DNA from 2 places in the Exiguobacterium sp. s189 genome. Region 2 is predicted to be linked to the other one. Evidence: a T-box and tRNA genes for the amino acid it is inferred to sense, from the RefSeq annotation. Region 2 holds a T-box; the other holds one or more tRNA genes.

Region 1 (8,544 bases), on a different contig from region 2:
AAGACGATGACTAATAAGCGCGTTCTGTTTTGAGACGACGAACTGGCGAATGAGCAAGAGGAGCACGGCATTCGCAATCATCGAATCCGTTACAGACGTACCGAGAAGGCGGTCTGAAGCGAGTGAAAATAGCATGACGACGACGCTGTACAGAATGTAATCAAAAATGGAATCGTAAGCAAGGGCGTCTTCCGATATATCCTCGATCCAATAACTGATGGAAATCATAAGGATGCTACTGACTTGGACGAGATGGACCAATTCATGTGTGATGCCTGAAAACACAAAGAGCGTGTTCGCGATTGAGGCGACCGTGAAGCTTAAAATTCCGACGAGTACAAGGATCCGGAATTGCTGTCCAGCCGAGACGACGCGATTTAAATACAAGAAGGATAGCATCATGTACAGGCTAATCAGGAGCATCTGCTCTTCAAAGCCACTCAACTGAGATACGAGTGACACGTCTTGTGTGGAATAAAACCAGATATGTAGTGCACCAATCACAAAGAAACTAAATAAGGCGAACAAGTCAAACGTACGTAATTTCAACGTGCGAATCTCAATGGATTGAGTAATGACAATCAGAGCCATGATTAAGTAAAAGAAATTTTGTAAAAACAAGAGGTATTGAGTATTCGCACCTGTCGAATCATAGTGCATTAGTAAATAAAGTGCGAAGCACACATTTCCCGCAGTAATCAAAAGATGAATAAATCTTCTCATCCCTCTATGTTTAAAAATTGCTACTCCACTAAATAAGATGGCTGCTCCTGAAATGACGAGATAATAGATGAGCAACGTGCTGTTTCGCAGATCATGAGGGGTCAAAAATAACAATAAAAGTCCGGTCAAAAACGTTCCGATGAGAATCGCCGGAACGTATTGGCGCAACGAGTGAACTGACAACTCATGCACCTCCTTCTTTATATATAGGGGTCTCTTATTTATTATCGGAACAGGTGACCGAAGATTACACAAAAAAATCGACAACAATACGAGATTGTTGTCGAACAGGTAAATATTAGAGTGTATACGAGTGTTCTTTGAAATTCCCTACGATGGAATCGATTTCTGATACGGTGACAAATGCCTCAGAGTCAATCTCGGAAACAATCTGACGAAGTCGAGGGATTTCATTGTTCTGGACGACGACGTACAGCATTTTTTTCGAATCGTTCGAATATCCGCCTGTCGCTTCCATGATGGTGACGCCACGTTTTAAGTTCTGCTTAATGACCAAGTTGATTTCATCCGCCTTCTGACAAATGATGAAACATTGCTTTTGAGCGGAGAAGAACTTGTGAATCGTGAGTAACGTGCGTGACCGGACAAAGCTTAACACAAGGGCATACATGACCGCTTTAATGTCAAAGACGATGAAGACCATTACATAAACGATGATATCTTGTGTCAAAAAGATTTTAGGTAACGACAAGTTTCGGTTGTTCATATAAATGACTTTCCCTAAAATATCGAGACCGCCGGTAGAAGCGCCTGCGAATAAGAGGAGAGCAAGTCCTAGACCCGAGACGATTCCGCTAAATACGGAAGCGACGAGCGGATCGTCAAGTGGAGTCGGCGGAATAAGGACAGGTAAACTATCGATTAAGATAGAAGAGAGCACGACAACAATTCCCGTCATCAAAATAAAGCGACGTCCCAAGTATTTTAACCCTAAGATGAAGAGTGGGATATTGAGCACGAGCTGAGTCATCCCAATTGGCGTTCCGAATAGTTCGTTCGTAATCAACGTGATTCCGACGATTCCCCCTGAACCGATTTCATTAGGTTTGAGCAGTAAACTGACAAAGACAGACTGAAGGATTGTCCCGGCAATGATGAACAGTACCGTTTCAAGGGCAACCCGTTTTCGAGATTTAGCATACATAGATAATGGCTAGGCCTTACGCCTCCTTTTGGTAAGTCTTCTGCTAGCGTACTGCTACTCGTTCATCATTTCAAGTCACAATTCGTTATGGAATCGGTCGATATCACTCGCTAATTGTTCATGTACATAATCGATCACCTGAGCATCATCGAATAGGCCAAGTGGTACATCATCTGGAATCGCATCGAACGGTGAGACGAAGTATAGAATTGCCGCGACGAGCTCTTCTTGTTTGTCAGGTTGCATTTCAAATTGATCATTGTATAGCGCGCGCAACATATTCAGCATTTGTTTCATCTGGAAGTAGAGCGTCAGTTCTTCTTCGCGCTCGATATTGCTGATCTCATTGGATGCCACGTCTACGGTCACTTTTGCGAGGGCGCGTTCACCTTGGACGAGTAAGTCACCGAGTTGTTCGCGGTCGTGGATGTCTTCTTTCGCTTGTTTCAAAAAGTGTGTGTAGGTTGATTTCCAATCTGCCATAGTAAATTCCTCCTTCATTCTTCATCTACTAATATGCCCGTTTTTGCGCATTGGTTGCAACTTTTCCTGAAATTTAAGAAAATAAAGATAACTGAAAAGGAGGAACGATACATATGTCTATGATTTCTATGCCGACAGAGGCAGATTTCGCACGCTATGCAGAGCTAGCTGTGAAAAAAGGTGTAAACATTCAACCGGGGCAACAGCTAGAGGTACGTGCCGATATTAGCCAGGCACCACTTGTCCGTCATGTGGTGAAAGCTGCGTATGCGGCAGGGGCGAAACAAGTATTCGTCAATTGGAGTGATGAGGAGACATCGAAGATTCGTTATTTCGATGCACCAGCAGACTCGTTCAAAGAGTTTCCGGACTGGTTAAAAGCTCGCTTTGAGCAATTGGCTGAAGAGAAGACGGCATTCTTGTCCATCGTCAGTGACGACCCGGATGCCTTGAACGGCGTCGAATCGTCACGTATCTCAGATGCGAACCGTGCAGCCGGACAAGCACTTGCGAAATGGCGTCAATATGTGATGAGTGACAACGTGAGTTGGTCGATCGTCGCGGGTGCGTCAGAAGCGTGGGCTGAAAAAGTATTCCCGGGGCGTGAAGATGCAGTCGCAGCTTTATGGCAAGCAATTTTCGCGGCAACACGTATGGATCAAGAAGATGTGGTCGCGGCATGGGATACACATGACCAATCACTCCGTAGCCGTGCGACGTTGCTGACAGAGAAAAAGTATGCGAAGTTGCACTACCAAGCACCAGGCACTGAACTTACAATCGGACTTCCGAAAAAGCACGTCTTCCTTGGCGGTGGCGGTCCGAACGTCGATGGAATCGACTTTATCGCGAACATGCCGACAGAAGAAGTGTTCACGCTCGCAGATAAAGATTCTGTGGAAGGTCACGTGTCGAGCACGAAACCACTCAGCTACAGCGGAAACTTGATTGACGAGTTCACGCTTTGGTTTGAAGGTGGGAAAGTCGTCAAGGCAGAAGCGAAAAAAGGACAAGCGGCTCTTGATGAGTTGTTGAACATGGATGAGGGAGCACGCCGCATCGGTGAAGTGGCGCTCGTTCCAGATGATTCGCCAATCTCAAACTCAGGTCTTCTCTTCTACAACACGTTGTTTGACGAGAATGCATCATGCCACTTGGCATTAGGTCGTGCTTACTCGACGTGTCTCGAGGGTGGTCCTTCGATGTCGCAAGAGGAACTCGCGGCGAACGGCGCGAATGACTCGATGACACACGTTGACTTCATGATTGGGTCAGCTGAAATGAATATCGATGGTGAACGGGAAGACGGCACGCGCGAAGCAATCATGCGTGACGGCAACTGGGTCATTTAAACGAAAGAGCGAATTCCGTAAAAAGAATTCGCTCTTTTCATGTGACGTCGTACAAATAACGAAGGGCGTGAGGCAAACGGCGGCGCCAGGCTGATTCGTGATGAATCGCATCCGGTTCCACTTCATATCGGAATGCGATACCTTTTTTAGCGATGGCTTCAATCAGTTTTGCATTTGTGAACAAGTAATCTTTCGCTGTGATCGGTCCGCTCTCTTCATTCGTTCCGATGTCCATATACAGTTTTCCAGAGATATCGGCTTGCTGGATAGCCTGGATCAATGGATCCAGATTCGCCCATGCAGCGGTGGAGAGGGATCCCACTCTTTTGATGGAAGGATAGGTTGCCATCATATATAAAGAGATGACACCTCCCATCGAGCTCCCCATGACGCCGACATCTTCTGGATCTGTCGCATACTCTTTGTCGATTCGTGGTTTTAAGTCGTTCATAAGCCAATCTGTATACAAACGACCTTGACCACCAAGGGTTGGGCGCGTTTTCGCAAGTTCCGGTCCGATACGGCGATATAACATCTCATCTTCTTCATATGAATACTCGTCATAACGATCTAACCAGTTCGGAGCACTTGCAATGGCGACGACCATAAGTGGAAGCTGGAGTGTATCGATGCAGCGGTCAATTTCCCATCCTTCTCCATATGTAGCCGTGCTTCCTGAGAATACATTTTGCCCATCATGCATATAAAGGACAGGAAGTGGGGTGTTGGCATCGACCCAGTCTGGTCGAAACACGCGGACAATCCGTTTTTGACCACGGACCTTCCCCGTCGGAATCGATACGTTCAATTGATCAATCATTCTTCATCACCTCTTTCACCTTATATTGTGGGGAATCATGAGCGGAAAAACAAACACAAATCTTGACTACCTACCGTTCGTTAGGTAAAGTGAGGAGGAAGGAGAGTGAGACTCGTGAATACAAAAGAGAAAATTATGCAATCCGCTCGGACACGGTTTGCCCGTGAAGGATATGAAGGATTATCACTTGCGGCGGTTGCCGAAGACGTTGGCATCCGAAAGGCTTCTTTGTATGCTCACATCGATGGGAAAGAACAATTGTTTAAGCAAGTCGTGACCGATATGGCGAATCGTTACGAAGAAGCATGGCGACAGACATGTGAGGATACCGAGGACCGACCACCTTTAGAACGGATTGAGTCGATCGTTCGTACGCTCACGTCATTCTTTAGCGATCACGAGACGTGGATGTTGACGAAACGGATGCTCCTCGTACCACCCCCAGAATTTCGGGACTATATTGAAGAAGTCATCGGAAAGGTAGAGACGGAGTTAAAGCGGTTTGAAAAAGAACAGTTTCGTCTCGCGATGGAGCGTGGAGACTTACCATCGCAACCACTCGATGAGCTCTATGCTGCGTACTATTGCTTTCTAGATGGTGCCTTATTGTCTCTATTTACATTTGAAAATGAGCGGGAGATGCGACAACAAGCCGCTTTCCGAATCTTCAAGAAAGGTGTGGGTTGGAATGGATAAGGAAAAAGTCGCCTGGATTTCTCTTTTGTTCGCAGGATTACTTGAAATCATTTGGGCAACGACGATGAAATTGTCTGAAGGGTTTACCGTTCTTGGTCCGACGTTATGGACGATTGTACTCTTGGTTGTCAGTTTCGGCTTACTCGCCAAAGCATTCCGGGTTTTACCTGCAGGTACAGGGTATGCCGTCTTCACGGGAATCGGTGCGGTTGGAACGGTGATTGTCGGTGCTCTTCTTTTTGACGAGGCGCTCAGCGGCTGGAAACTTTTACTTGTGACGACGTTGATCATCGGAATCATCGGGTTGAAACAAGTGACAGGAGGAGAAGAAGCATGAGTTGGGTATATTTGATCGGTGCAGGGATTGCTGAGATGACAGCCGTTTTCTTTATGGGGAAATCAAAAGGGTATCAAATTTTAAAATGGTCAATCTTATCGATTTTGTCGTTCGCGCTCAGTTTTTATTGGCTCTCGAAGTCGCTTGAAGACATTCCGTTAAGCTTGGCTTACTCCATCTGGGTCGGAATCGGAGCCGCAGGTGGCGTCATTCTAGGCATGCTCTATTTAAATGAGTCCAAAAGCCGCTGGCGTATCTTTTATCTGATGATGATTATCGGCAGTGTGGTCGGATTAAAAGTTGTATCGTAAAGGATTGAAACAAGCTGAAAACGGGAATTGAATAATTCAGATTATGAGATGGAAGAAAGGGGCGGAAAACGATGCATCTTGTTGAGTTGCAGTCCGAACGTTTGCGGTTTGAGCCGTACACGATCTCTGATTTCTATTTTGTTAAGTCGCTTCTCCAAGATCCTCGGGTGATGCGCTTCATCAGTCCGGATGGGAGACCGTATACAGACGAACAAACAATCGAATGGTTCGAACGTCAATTGGCCCGCTATGAAACGGGACGCCAGACGGGACTATTGAAGCTGATGACGTTCGAAAGTGATGAACCGATTGGTCATGCAGGTACGTTGCTTCATGAGTTAGACGGTAAACTCGAGCTAGAAGTCGGTTATTGGTTGTCACCGAAGCATTGGCATATGGGTTACGGACGTGAGGCGGCCGCGCGATTGATGCAGTATGCCTTCACTGAAGGAGAGAAGGAAATCATTTCACTCATTCATCCAGAAAACGTTCCGTCTCAGCGTGTGGCTAAAGCGAACGGTCTTCATTGGGACCGTGACACCTTATATCAGAACATGCTCGTCTCCGTTTATGCGGGTAATTTGGAACGCCTCTGCCGGCATATTGATCGCCAGCAGATGACTCGTTAAAAAAGTCTGTAAAAAAATAAAAAAAGTTGTTGCCAACTTAATAGTTTCTTGATATATTAATAGTGTCCTTAAGAGAGGACACGACCTGATTCTGTAGCTCAGCTGGGAGAGCGCTACCTTGACAGGGTAGAGGTCGCTGGTTCGAGCCCAGTCAGAATCACTTGGGTGCCAAACCCTCGAGAAACCCACCGGAACATGGGTTTCCGCGAAGCCACTTCTTGCGAGAAGTGGCTCTTTTTTGTATATTGACACGGCACGAAAGCAATTGGTATATTCCTTTCAATACATAAAGAAACGGGGAATGCGACATGGTGCTAACGGGAACCCTCGTCAATGCCGGATTAATCGTCATCGGGTCATTGTTAGGTCTCTTATTTCACCGCATTCCAGAGCGTATGAAAGAGACGGTGACGGCAGCAATCGGGCTTGCGGTCATCTTGCTCGGCATTCAAATGGGGATGAAAAGTGAAAACTTCTTGATTGTCATCGGAAGTCTTGTCGTTGGGTCTGCGCTCGGGGAATGGTGGAAGTTAGATGAAGTATTGAATGAAATCGGCTATCGTCTTGAACGGCGTCTCGGAAGTCAATCGAGTGTAGCGGAAGGGTTCGTTACAGCAACGCTCATCTTTGTCATCGGTGCGATGGCAATCATTGGGGCGCTCGATAGTGGGTTACGTGGCGATCATGACGTCCTGTATACGAAAGGATTGATTGATGGATTTACAGCCCTCGTGTTGAGTTCGACGCTTGGCATCGGTGTGATGTTTTCAGCAGTACCTGTACTCATCTATCAAGGCGGAATCGCACTACTCGCCATTCAAATCATGAAATTCATTCCAGAGTCGCTTATGGACAGCTTTATTTTAGAGATGACCGCGACCGGTGGGGTAATGATTGTGGCGATTGGCTTGAACTTGGTTGGTATTACAAAAATACGAGTGGCTAACTTATTGCCTGGCATTCTTGTGGTCGCGATGATTGTCACGACGATCCATATGCTATAAGAAAAAAGACTGAATTCGATTCAGTCTTTTTTCGTGGTTGAATGCAAAGCTGAAGGCTCTTTTTGTAAAGCTTCCGCAATGATTTTATCCCAATCGGCTGCGTCGCATGCCGTTGTACAGGTCGGTTCAATTTCACATGTTGCACATTTCCCGCCTTTTGCTTTACGTGTGTAGCGGTAAAGCGAAAATGCGGCATATCCAAAAACAATGAATCCGATGAGTAGGTCAAAGAATGACATGATCTTCCTCCTTACGCAAATCCGAATAAGCGACCAACTTGATAAATGATCAGTGACACGACATAGGCAACGCCAAGACCATATAAACTGGCGAACCACGTCAACTTAGCACTACCAACTTCTCGCCGGATGACCGCGACTGTCGCCAAACAAGGGACATACAGCAAAACGAATGCCATGAAGCTATAGGCGCTGAGCGGGGTAAAGATGGGCAATAGCGACTCCGATAAATCTGATTCGCCGACCGCATAGATGATTGCCATTGTAGACACGACAACTTCTTTTGCCAAGAATCCGGTAATGAGCGAGGCGCCTGCTTGCCAAGTCCCAAATCCGAGAGGGATGAGTACTGTCGCAATCAATCCACCAATCATGGCCAAGAAGCTCTCGTTCATCGGTACATCAAAGCCATTTGGACCTGAATAGGCAAGTAGCCAGATGAACACAGAACCACCAAAAATAAATGTACCCGCTTTTCGAACGAATCCTTTGGCTTTTTGCCAAGTGCTACGCCACAACGTTAGTCCTTGAGGGACACGATATGGGGGTTGTTCGACGATGAATAAGCTTGTCTGATCTTCAGCGGCTAGTGCCTTCGTAAAGATTTTTGCGGCAATCAAGGCAAGGAAAATTCCAAGCATGTAAAGCGAGAGAACGACGAGCGCTTGATGAGTGGCAAAGAAACTTGCCGCAAACACAGCGTAAATCGGAAGTCGGGCCGAACAAGACATGAACGGTGAGATGAAGATGGTAACAAGACGTTCTCGTTCCTCTTCCACCGTTCG
Region 2 (8,544 bases):
CAATCTTTTAACGTAGGATAAGGTATTCCAAAAGGGAGGTACTTATATATGCGCTTACTCACCTCACTCGTCTCATTAGGATTTGCCTGTTTACTCGCACTCGAACTTTGGCAAGCCCCATACTTAAGCAATATCGTTTGGGCGATGCCCGTCTTTTTCTTGAGCGTGTCGTTCGTCCAGTACATGAAACATCTGAATGAGTCGGAATGGAGTGACACAAAATGAAAAAACTGATTCCATTGATGATCCTCATCACCACTTCAGCATCTTATGTAGTTTATAGTCTTTATTTAACTTTAGTCGATCAACCGATTCAGCCACAATTGACCGGTGTGGCGATTGGTCTTCTTTTCACGTCTTCATACTACATCACAACAGGCCGTGTGCCGTTTTGGAGTGAAGAGGAAGAGGCATGAAACGCATCTATATCGCTCTCTTGGTTATTGGTGCGGCTCTATATTCCACGTATATCGTCCACCTGTTTCGAATCGGTTTCACCACCCCACTGTATACTCAACTCCCAATGCTATTGGGGATTGGAATCATCGTCTGGTGGCTCGTACAAACAAGACCCGAACGTCGCTCTTAACGCTCGGGCCTTGATATTATTCTGAATCCCGAAAAGGAAACGATCCTGATGAAGGTTCCGGTAAAGAATCAGCTAGTGTCAACAACTCTTCTTCCGAGATATTTCCCGTTACGATGATCAATTTACCTTGAGATAAGTAATATAAGCCGTTCCCATATGCTTGCTCCAGTAGGTATGGTTTTGGCTGATCCGACATCTCCCCTTCGATTTCAGTGAAATTGTCCGTCTCAATGATACTGATGAGGTGTGTCTCATCGTATAACGTCCAAAGCTTCACCGGCCAATCGTTAACTGAATAGTCAGAGCTGATGACTTCCATCTCTTTGACTGGAAGATTTAATCCCTGAGTAGACGAACTGGACGTATCGGGTACCCCGAAGCGTTGCATCCCGCGTTGCGCCCATCCCTTCTTACCATCATGAATGAATACGCCAAACGGGTTCGCACGGTCTGGGACGGTCATCGCAACTAAACCGATTCCTCCGACCATCGTCTCCGTTAACATGTGATCCTTCGACAACTGTTTTGTCGAGCCATCTTCATATTGAAGAGTGATTTGTGCTACGACCGCGTCCGAGACCTTTTCTGTCCCTGGTGGTACTTCGGCAATCATCGTCCCTGTCACTTCTGCGTCGGGAAATTGTGATTCATCGATTCCTTCCACTTGCTCTACTTTTTCCACCTCACCCGTCTCCACAGACTTCGTCTCTTCAGGTGTCGTACACCCCGATAATCCCAATACAAGAACACACATTACCCCAATTCTTCTCATCTCGTAGCCCCTTTTCAATGATTGCTAATGTTTACTTTCACCAAAGCACCAACACAAAATCTCTTTTGTACATAAAGGATCTTTATTCTGTATCATCGAAAGGAAACGACACAGATGAAGGTTCCGGTAAAGAATCAGCTAGTGTCAACAGCTCTTCTTCCGAGAGGTTTCCTGTCACGAGAATCAGTTTGTCTTGACTGATGTAGTAGATTCCATTGCCGCTCGGCTGGTTCAATCGATCATACTCCACTCCATCTGCATGACGATTGATTCGCTCACCGTCTCCCACACTGAATGCATCGGTCATCAAAATGGTGACTAGTTGCGTCTCATCATATAACGTCCACAGTTTTACAGGTCGTTCCACGTCATCGATTTCACTATCGATTGTATACATCAAATCTTGTGGGAGCGCCAAGTCGTGACGTCTTTTATCAGAAGCGTCAGTAATCCCAAAATGCTTCATCCCGTGCATGACCCATTCCTTGTCACGTGAATAGTGATATACCCCGAAGGAAGGTGTTTGGTTCGGATGACCAATCGCGATCAATCCGATGTCTCCGACTGTCGTCTCATAGATGACATCGTTTTTAGAAAGGTGTCCTTCTGACCCGTCCTTGTATTGAAGTGTAATTTGCTGAACCACCGCATCTGATAGCGATTCGGTGCCTTTTGGTACATCTTCAACTAGCGTACCTACCCATTCAGGCGAGGTGGTCACTTCAATCGTCTCAACTTCATCTCTGTCTTTCTTTATAGACTTCGTCTCTTCTGATGTCGTACATCCAGTCAGCCCCAACACAAGAACACACATTAACCCGATTCGTTTCATCTTGTATCCCCTTTTCTACATCTACCTCTCCAAATTCTACCAAAACACAAAAAAACCTTCTTCAGAGAATTAATCTCCAAAGAAGGTCCATGTCTTATTTACGCAACTCTTCCAAACGGGCGCGGACCGCGTCACGCTTGTCGAGGTAGTCTTTTTCTTTTGCTTTTTCTTCGTCAATGACGTGAGCCGGTGCCTTGGCGATGAAGCCTTGGTTTCCGAGTTTCTTCTGTACGCGCTCGACTTCTTTCTCATACTTCGCCACTTCTTTTTCAAGACGCGCGATTTCTTCTTCGAAGTTGATGAGGTCTGCGAGCGGGATGAAGAGCTCCGCGCCTGTCATGATCGCTGACATCGACTTATCCGGAGCCGTGAGGCCACGTCCGATTTCGAGCTCTGTCGCGTTCGTGAACTTGCCGATCGTCATTTCGTTCGCGCTCAAGTAACCTTGTGTCGCATCGTCGCTCGTCGAGATGAAGAGCTGGATTGGTTTCGACATCGGTGCGTTCACTTCGGCACGGATGTTACGAACCGAGCGGATGACGTTCATCACAGCTTCAAACGCTGGAACTGAATCTGCGAAGTGAAGGTCGTCACGACGCGTCGGGTAGCTTGCACGAACGATTGAATCGCCTTCGTGCGGCAAGTGCTGCCAGATTTCTTCTGTCAAGAACGGCATGAACGGGTGCATGAGACGCATGATTGAATCGAGCGTATGCGCGAGGACCGAACGTGTCGTGTGCTTCGCTGCTTCGTCCTCACCGTAGAGCGTGAGTTTCGCCATCTCGATGTACCAGTTACAGAACTCTTCCCAGATGAAGTTGTACAAGTAGCGACCTGCTTCACCGAACTCGTACTTGTCGACGAGGCGTGTCACTTGGTCGATCGTATCGTTCAAGCGTGTCAAGATCCACTTGTCGGCAAGCGTCTTCTCGCCCGTGAGGTCGATCTCTTCCACTTTGAGTCCATCCATGTTCATGAGAGCGAAACGGCTCGCGTTCCAAATCTTGTTCGCGAAGTTCCATGTCGACTCGATCTTCTCCCAATAGAAACGAAGGTCGTTCCCTGGTGTCGAACCTGTGAGGAGGAACCAACGGAGTGAATCGGCTCCGTACTGGTCGATGACTTCCATCGGGTCAACGCCGTTACCGAGTGATTTCGACATCTTGCGTCCTTCCGAGTCACGGATGAGACCGTGGATGAGGACATCGTTGAACGGTTGCTTCCCTGTGAACTCGAGTGATTGGAAGATCATGCGTGATACCCAGAAGAAGATGATGTCGTATCCCGTAACGAGCGCGCTCGTCGGGAAGTAGCGGTTGAAGTCCGGTGCGTCCGTATCCGGCCAGCCCATCGTTGAGAACGGCCAAAGCGCTGACGAGAACCATGTGTCGAGGACGTCTTCGTCTTGTGTCCAGTTCTCACTGTCCGCTGGTGCTTCTTTTCCTACATACACTTCGCCTGTCTCGTTATGATACCAAGCCGGGATGCGGTGGCCCCACCAAAGTTGACGGCTGATACACCAGTCGCGGATGTTCTCCATCCAACGGAGGTATGTGCCTTCGAAGCGTTCTGGGACGAAGTTGACTTTCGTGTCGGCGTTTCCTTGTGCTTCAAGTGCCGCTTTCGCGAGTGGCTCCATATCAACGAACCATTGTTTCGAAAGGTATGGCTCGATGACTGCGCCTGAACGCTCTGAGTGACCGACCGAGTGCGTGTGCGGCTCAATCTTCACGAGTGTGCCGTCCGCCTCTAAGTCTTTGACGAGTTGCTTGCGGCACTCGAAGCGGTCGAGCCCTTCGTACTTGCCAGCGTTCTCGTTCATCTTCCCGCCTTCGTCCATGACGAGGATGCGTGGAAGTTCGTGACGGTTTCCGATTTCAAAGTCGTTCGGGTCGTGGGCTGGCGTAATTTTCACGCAACCTGTACCGAACTCCATGTCAACGTAGTCGTCCGCAACAATCGGAATCTCACGGTTCATGACCGGAAGCATGATCGTCTTGCCGATGAGGTGTGTGTAACGCTCATCTTTCGGGTTGACGGCAACCGCCGTATCCCCGAGCATCGTCTCAGGACGTGTCGTCGCGATTTCGATGTGACCTGAACCATCAGCGAGTGGATACTTCATGTGATAGAACGCACCCTCGACTTCTTGGTAAATAACTTCGATATCCGAAACGGCCGTCTTTTGAGCCGGGTCCCAGTTGACGATATATTCGCCACGGTAGATCAAACCTTTTTCATACAAGCGAACGAATACTTCTTGAACGGCTTTTGAGAGCCCTTCGTCGAGTGTGAAGCGTTCACGTGAATAGTCGAGGCCGAGACCGAGTTTAGACCATTGGTCACGAATCGTCTTCGCGTACTCGTCTTTCCATTCCCACGTCTTCTCGAGGAATTTCTCACGTCCGAGGTCGTAACGCATGACGCCTTCTTCGCGGAGTTTTTGTTCAACTTTCGCCTGTGTCGCGATGCCGGCATGGTCCATCCCTGGAAGCCAGAGCACGTCATAACCTTGCATGCGCTTGAGGCGCGTCAACAAGTCTTGGAGCGTCGTGTCCCAAGCGTGACCGAGGTGTAGTTTCCCCGTAACGTTCGGTGGTGGGATGACGATTGTGTACGGTTGTTTCGAATCGTCCTCGTCTGCTTTAAATACATCGTTTTCTAACCAGTAGTCGTACCATTTTGACTCCGTCGCACTTGGGTCGTACTTCGTCGGCATGGTAATTTCATTTGTCTCATGGGCCATGTGTGGCGCCTCCTCTATTTCTTAATGAACACAAAAACGGCTTCTCTCGTCCTATACGCTAAGGACGAAAGAAGCCGTGATCTTCCGCGGTACCACCTTAGTTCGCCAACAAGTGGCGCACTCAAAATCGAATAACGGTCGATGGACCGAACTTTCTTACTCCATTCAGAAAGTCAGCTCCGAGGCGACTTCCGCGTCCATCCCTCGCAACCTTTCACCAAGCGGTCGCGTCTCTAAAAAGGAATGGATGATGCGTACTACTCCTCATCAAAGCAATTCATCATATCTGTTAAATAATTGTAGCGACAGAAACGTCAGCAGTCAAGATTAGAGTGAAAACTCTTCTTGAAGCTCCTTGAACGTCGCTTCGACCGCTGCGATCGTCTTCTCGATATCCTCATCCGTATGCGCCGTCGAGAGGAACAATCCTTCGAACTGTGATGGTGGCAAGAATACGCCGCGCGCTGCCATCTTCTGATAGTACGAACGGAACATCTCGAGGTTCGCCGATTTCGCTTTCTCGAAGTTCGTCACTTTCTCATTCGTGAAGAAGAAACCAAACATCGAGCCGGCACGGTTCGTGTCGTGCGGGATGTTGTATTTCTCACCAGCTTGCGTGAAACCTTCCGCGAGACGGTCTGCCTTACGCTCGAACTCCGCATAGTGCTCTGGTTTGAGTTGAGAGAGTGTCGTGTAACCGGCAATCATCGCGAGTGGGTTACCTGAGAGCGTACCCGCTTGATAGATCGGACCTTGCGGCGCGATCTGTTCCATGATTTCACGTTTCCCGCCGTAAGCACCGACCGGAAGTCCACCACCGATGACCTTACCGAGACATGTGAGGTCCGGTGTGACACCGAAGTATCCTTGTGCACAGTTGTACCCGACACGGAAGCCCGTCATGACCTCATCAAAGATGAGAAGCGCGCCATTTTGTTCCGTGATTTCACGAAGTCCTTCGAGGAACCCTGGTTGTGGTGGCACGAAGCCCATGTTTCCAGCTGCTGGTTCGACGATGACACCAGCGAGGTCGTCACCGTATTTCTCAAACGCGACGCGGACAGCGTCCAAGTCGTTGTAAGGAACGGTGAGCGTATGGCTCGCGAGCTCTTTCGGTACACCTGGTGAGTCCGGGAGACCGAGTGTTGCGACACCAGAACCGGCTTTAATGAGAAGCGAGTCGCCGTGTCCGTGGTAGCATCCTTCGAACTTCAAGATCTTCGTCTTCCCTGTATAGCCGCGTGCGAGGCGAAGTGCCGCCATCGTCGCTTCCGTACCCGAGTTGACCATGCGGACCATCTCGATTGATGGGACGCGGTCGATGACGAGTTCTGCCATCTTCGTCTCGAGCTCGGTCGGCGTACCGAACGTCCAGCCTTTTTCAGCTTGTTCTTGAATCGCTTTCGTGACGACAGGGTCACGGTGACCGAGGATGAGGGGTCCCCATGAGAGGACGTAATCGATATACTCGTTGCCGTCGATGTCATAGACGCGTGAACCTTCACCACGTTCGGCGAAAATCGGCGTCATACCGACCGATTTGTAGGCACGGACCGGACTGTTGACACCGCCTGGCATGAGTGGGCGGGCTTGTTCGAACGCTTCTTGTGAGCGTGTTTGGTTGTATGTCATGCGTAGTCTCCTTCCAAATAGCGACAGACGTCTTTTGCGAAATACGTGACGATGAGATCGGCACCGGCACGCTTGAATCCGACCATCGTCTCCATGACGATGCGTTCTTCGTCAACCCAGTCGTTGAGTGACGCGGCTTTGATCATCGCGTACTCTCCGCTCACGTTATACGCCACGATTGGCATATCGAGTGAGTCGCGCATATCACGGATGATGTCCATGAACGCGAGAGCCGGTTTGACGATCATGAAGTCGGCACCTTGTTCGACGTCCGATTGTGACTCGCGGAACGCCTCACGACGGTTCGCCGGGTCCATCTGATAGCCTTTACGGTCGCCTTCACCTGGAGCCGATTGGGCAGCGTCACGGAACGGTCCGTAATACGCCGACGCATATTTTACGCCATAGCTCATGATTGGGATGTGGCTGAATCCGTTTTGGTCGAGACCTTCACGGATGGCTGCGACGAATCCGTCCATCATCGAGCTCGGCGCGATGATATCGGCACCCGCTTGTGCTTGCGTGATCGCTGTCTGGACGTGAAGTGGAAGCGATGCGTCGTTATCGACGTCCCCGTCCTTCACGAGACCACAGTGACCTGTAGACGTGTATTCACACAGGCACGTATCGGCGATGACTGTGAGCTGTGGCGCCCACTCTTTCACTTTACGGATCGCTTCTTGGACGATACCGTGGTCGTGATACGCTTCACTGCCTTCCGGGTCTTTATGTTCCGGCACGCCGAACAAGAGCACGGATTGGAGACCGAGGTCGACGATTTCTTTGATCTCTTCTTCGAGTCGGTCAAGTGAATAATTAAAGACGCCAGGCATCGAGCTGACTTCACGTTTAATGTTAGTCCCTTCAATGATGAAGAGTGGGTAAATCAAATCTTCTTTCCGAACATGATTTTCACGTACGAGGGCACGCATCGACTTCGATGAGCGAAGACGACGGTGACGGTCAAACTGGTTCATGAAAAATCCTCCCCTACACACTGTATTAATGCATCCATAGTATAACATTCTGGCACTCGTACCGGTAACGTCGACACTTGTCGGACGGCACGTTCGGTCACTTCGCCGATGGCGTACCACGTCCCATTGAAGCGGGACAAGTGCGGTGTGAGCGCCTCGACGGCCGACGGGCTCAAGACGAGCAGCGCCTTCACGGTCTCGAGTTGTTGCTGTTGCGCCGGTGTCAACGGCACGGGGATCGTCTCGTAGACGACCCAGTCCTGCACGTGAGAGAGCATCGTCATGTGCTTCGTGTTCGCCAAATTCCCACGCGCGAACAAGACGACCTCATCGGCGGAAACGACATCGCGTAACTGCTCAAAGAGTGCCTCACCCGTATACGTCTCCGGCATGAGCGAGACGGTAAATCCTTCCGCTTCAAGCGCCCGTTTCGTCTTCTCACCGACAGCAGCGACTTTGACGTCACGCATCAGATTTCGAAGCGCGGGCACCGCGTTTTGACTCGTGACGACGAGCCAGTCGAATCGTTCCACGGGTGGTGGGACGTGCGTCTCTCTCGTCTGAATAAGCGGGACATGATGAACGGAAAGACCGCTCGCCTCGAGCAGCGCCCGTTGCGAAGCGGTCATTCGTTTCGTTCCCGTGTACCAGACGTCACTCATTGACCGAGGCGAGGATTTCACGTCCGCCACGTCCGAGCAATTCTTCTGCGACGTCCATTCCGAGTGCGACTCCGTCCGTTGACGTTTTCGTCACACGAAGCACTTCTTTCCCGTCCACTGACGCGATGAGGCCCGTGAGCGTCACTTCGTCACCGTCGACCGTCGCGTAACCGCCGACTGGGACGTGACAGCTTCCTTCGATGGCTTTTAAGAAAGTCCGTTCCGCTGTCGCGGCTTTTGCCGTCACATCATCGTGTAACAACTGAAGCACTGCCGTTACTTCTGCATCGTCTTTTCGGCTCTCAATCGCAAGAACGCCTTGTCCGACAGCAGG

The links. A T-box is a leader RNA that pairs with one kind of tRNA and senses whether it is charged. The one in region 2 lies ahead of KNO99_RS13850 (valine--tRNA ligase), so its partner is inferred to be a tRNA-Val.
Region 1: it encodes a tRNA-Val, which carries the amino acid that the T-box ahead of KNO99_RS13850 (valine--tRNA ligase) is inferred to sense. The anticodon was not compared.

The regions. Positions count from the first base shown of each region.
Region 1 covers NZ_JACSKM010000005.1:112,324-120,867, reverse strand. Annotated here, with positions in the region: gene KNO99_RS08415 (putative bifunctional diguanylate cyclase/phosphodiesterase) at 1-915, opposite strand, end outside; gene KNO99_RS08410 (YitT family protein) at 1,022-1,888, opposite strand; gene KNO99_RS08405 (YkvA family protein) at 1,964-2,371, opposite strand; gene KNO99_RS08400 (aminopeptidase) at 2,485-3,723, shown strand; gene KNO99_RS08395 (alpha/beta hydrolase) at 3,761-4,543, opposite strand; gene KNO99_RS08390 (TetR/AcrR family transcriptional regulator) at 4,649-5,239, shown strand; gene KNO99_RS08385 (DMT family transporter) at 5,232-5,576, shown strand; gene KNO99_RS08380 (DMT family transporter) at 5,573-5,887, shown strand; gene KNO99_RS08375 (GNAT family N-acetyltransferase) at 5,959-6,516, shown strand; tRNA gene KNO99_RS08370 (tRNA-Val) at 6,604-6,676, shown strand; gene KNO99_RS08365 (DUF554 domain-containing protein) at 6,825-7,520, shown strand; gene KNO99_RS08360 (FeoB-associated Cys-rich membrane protein) at 7,541-7,759, opposite strand; gene feoB (ferrous iron transport protein B) at 7,771-8,544, opposite strand, start outside.
Region 2 covers NZ_JACSKM010000014.1:32,498-41,041, forward strand. Annotated here, with positions in the region: gene KNO99_RS13825 (hypothetical protein) at 49-225, shown strand; gene KNO99_RS13830 (hypothetical protein) at 222-416, shown strand; gene KNO99_RS13835 (hypothetical protein) at 413-589, shown strand; gene KNO99_RS13840 (hypothetical protein) at 606-1,361, opposite strand; gene KNO99_RS13845 (hypothetical protein) at 1,444-2,193, opposite strand; gene KNO99_RS13850 (valine--tRNA ligase) at 2,288-4,939, opposite strand; T-box leader at 4,997-5,219, opposite strand; gene hemL (glutamate-1-semialdehyde 2,1-aminomutase) at 5,267-6,571, opposite strand; gene hemB (porphobilinogen synthase) at 6,568-7,548, opposite strand; gene KNO99_RS13865 (uroporphyrinogen-III synthase) at 7,545-8,240, opposite strand; gene hemC (hydroxymethylbilane synthase) at 8,203-8,544, opposite strand, start outside.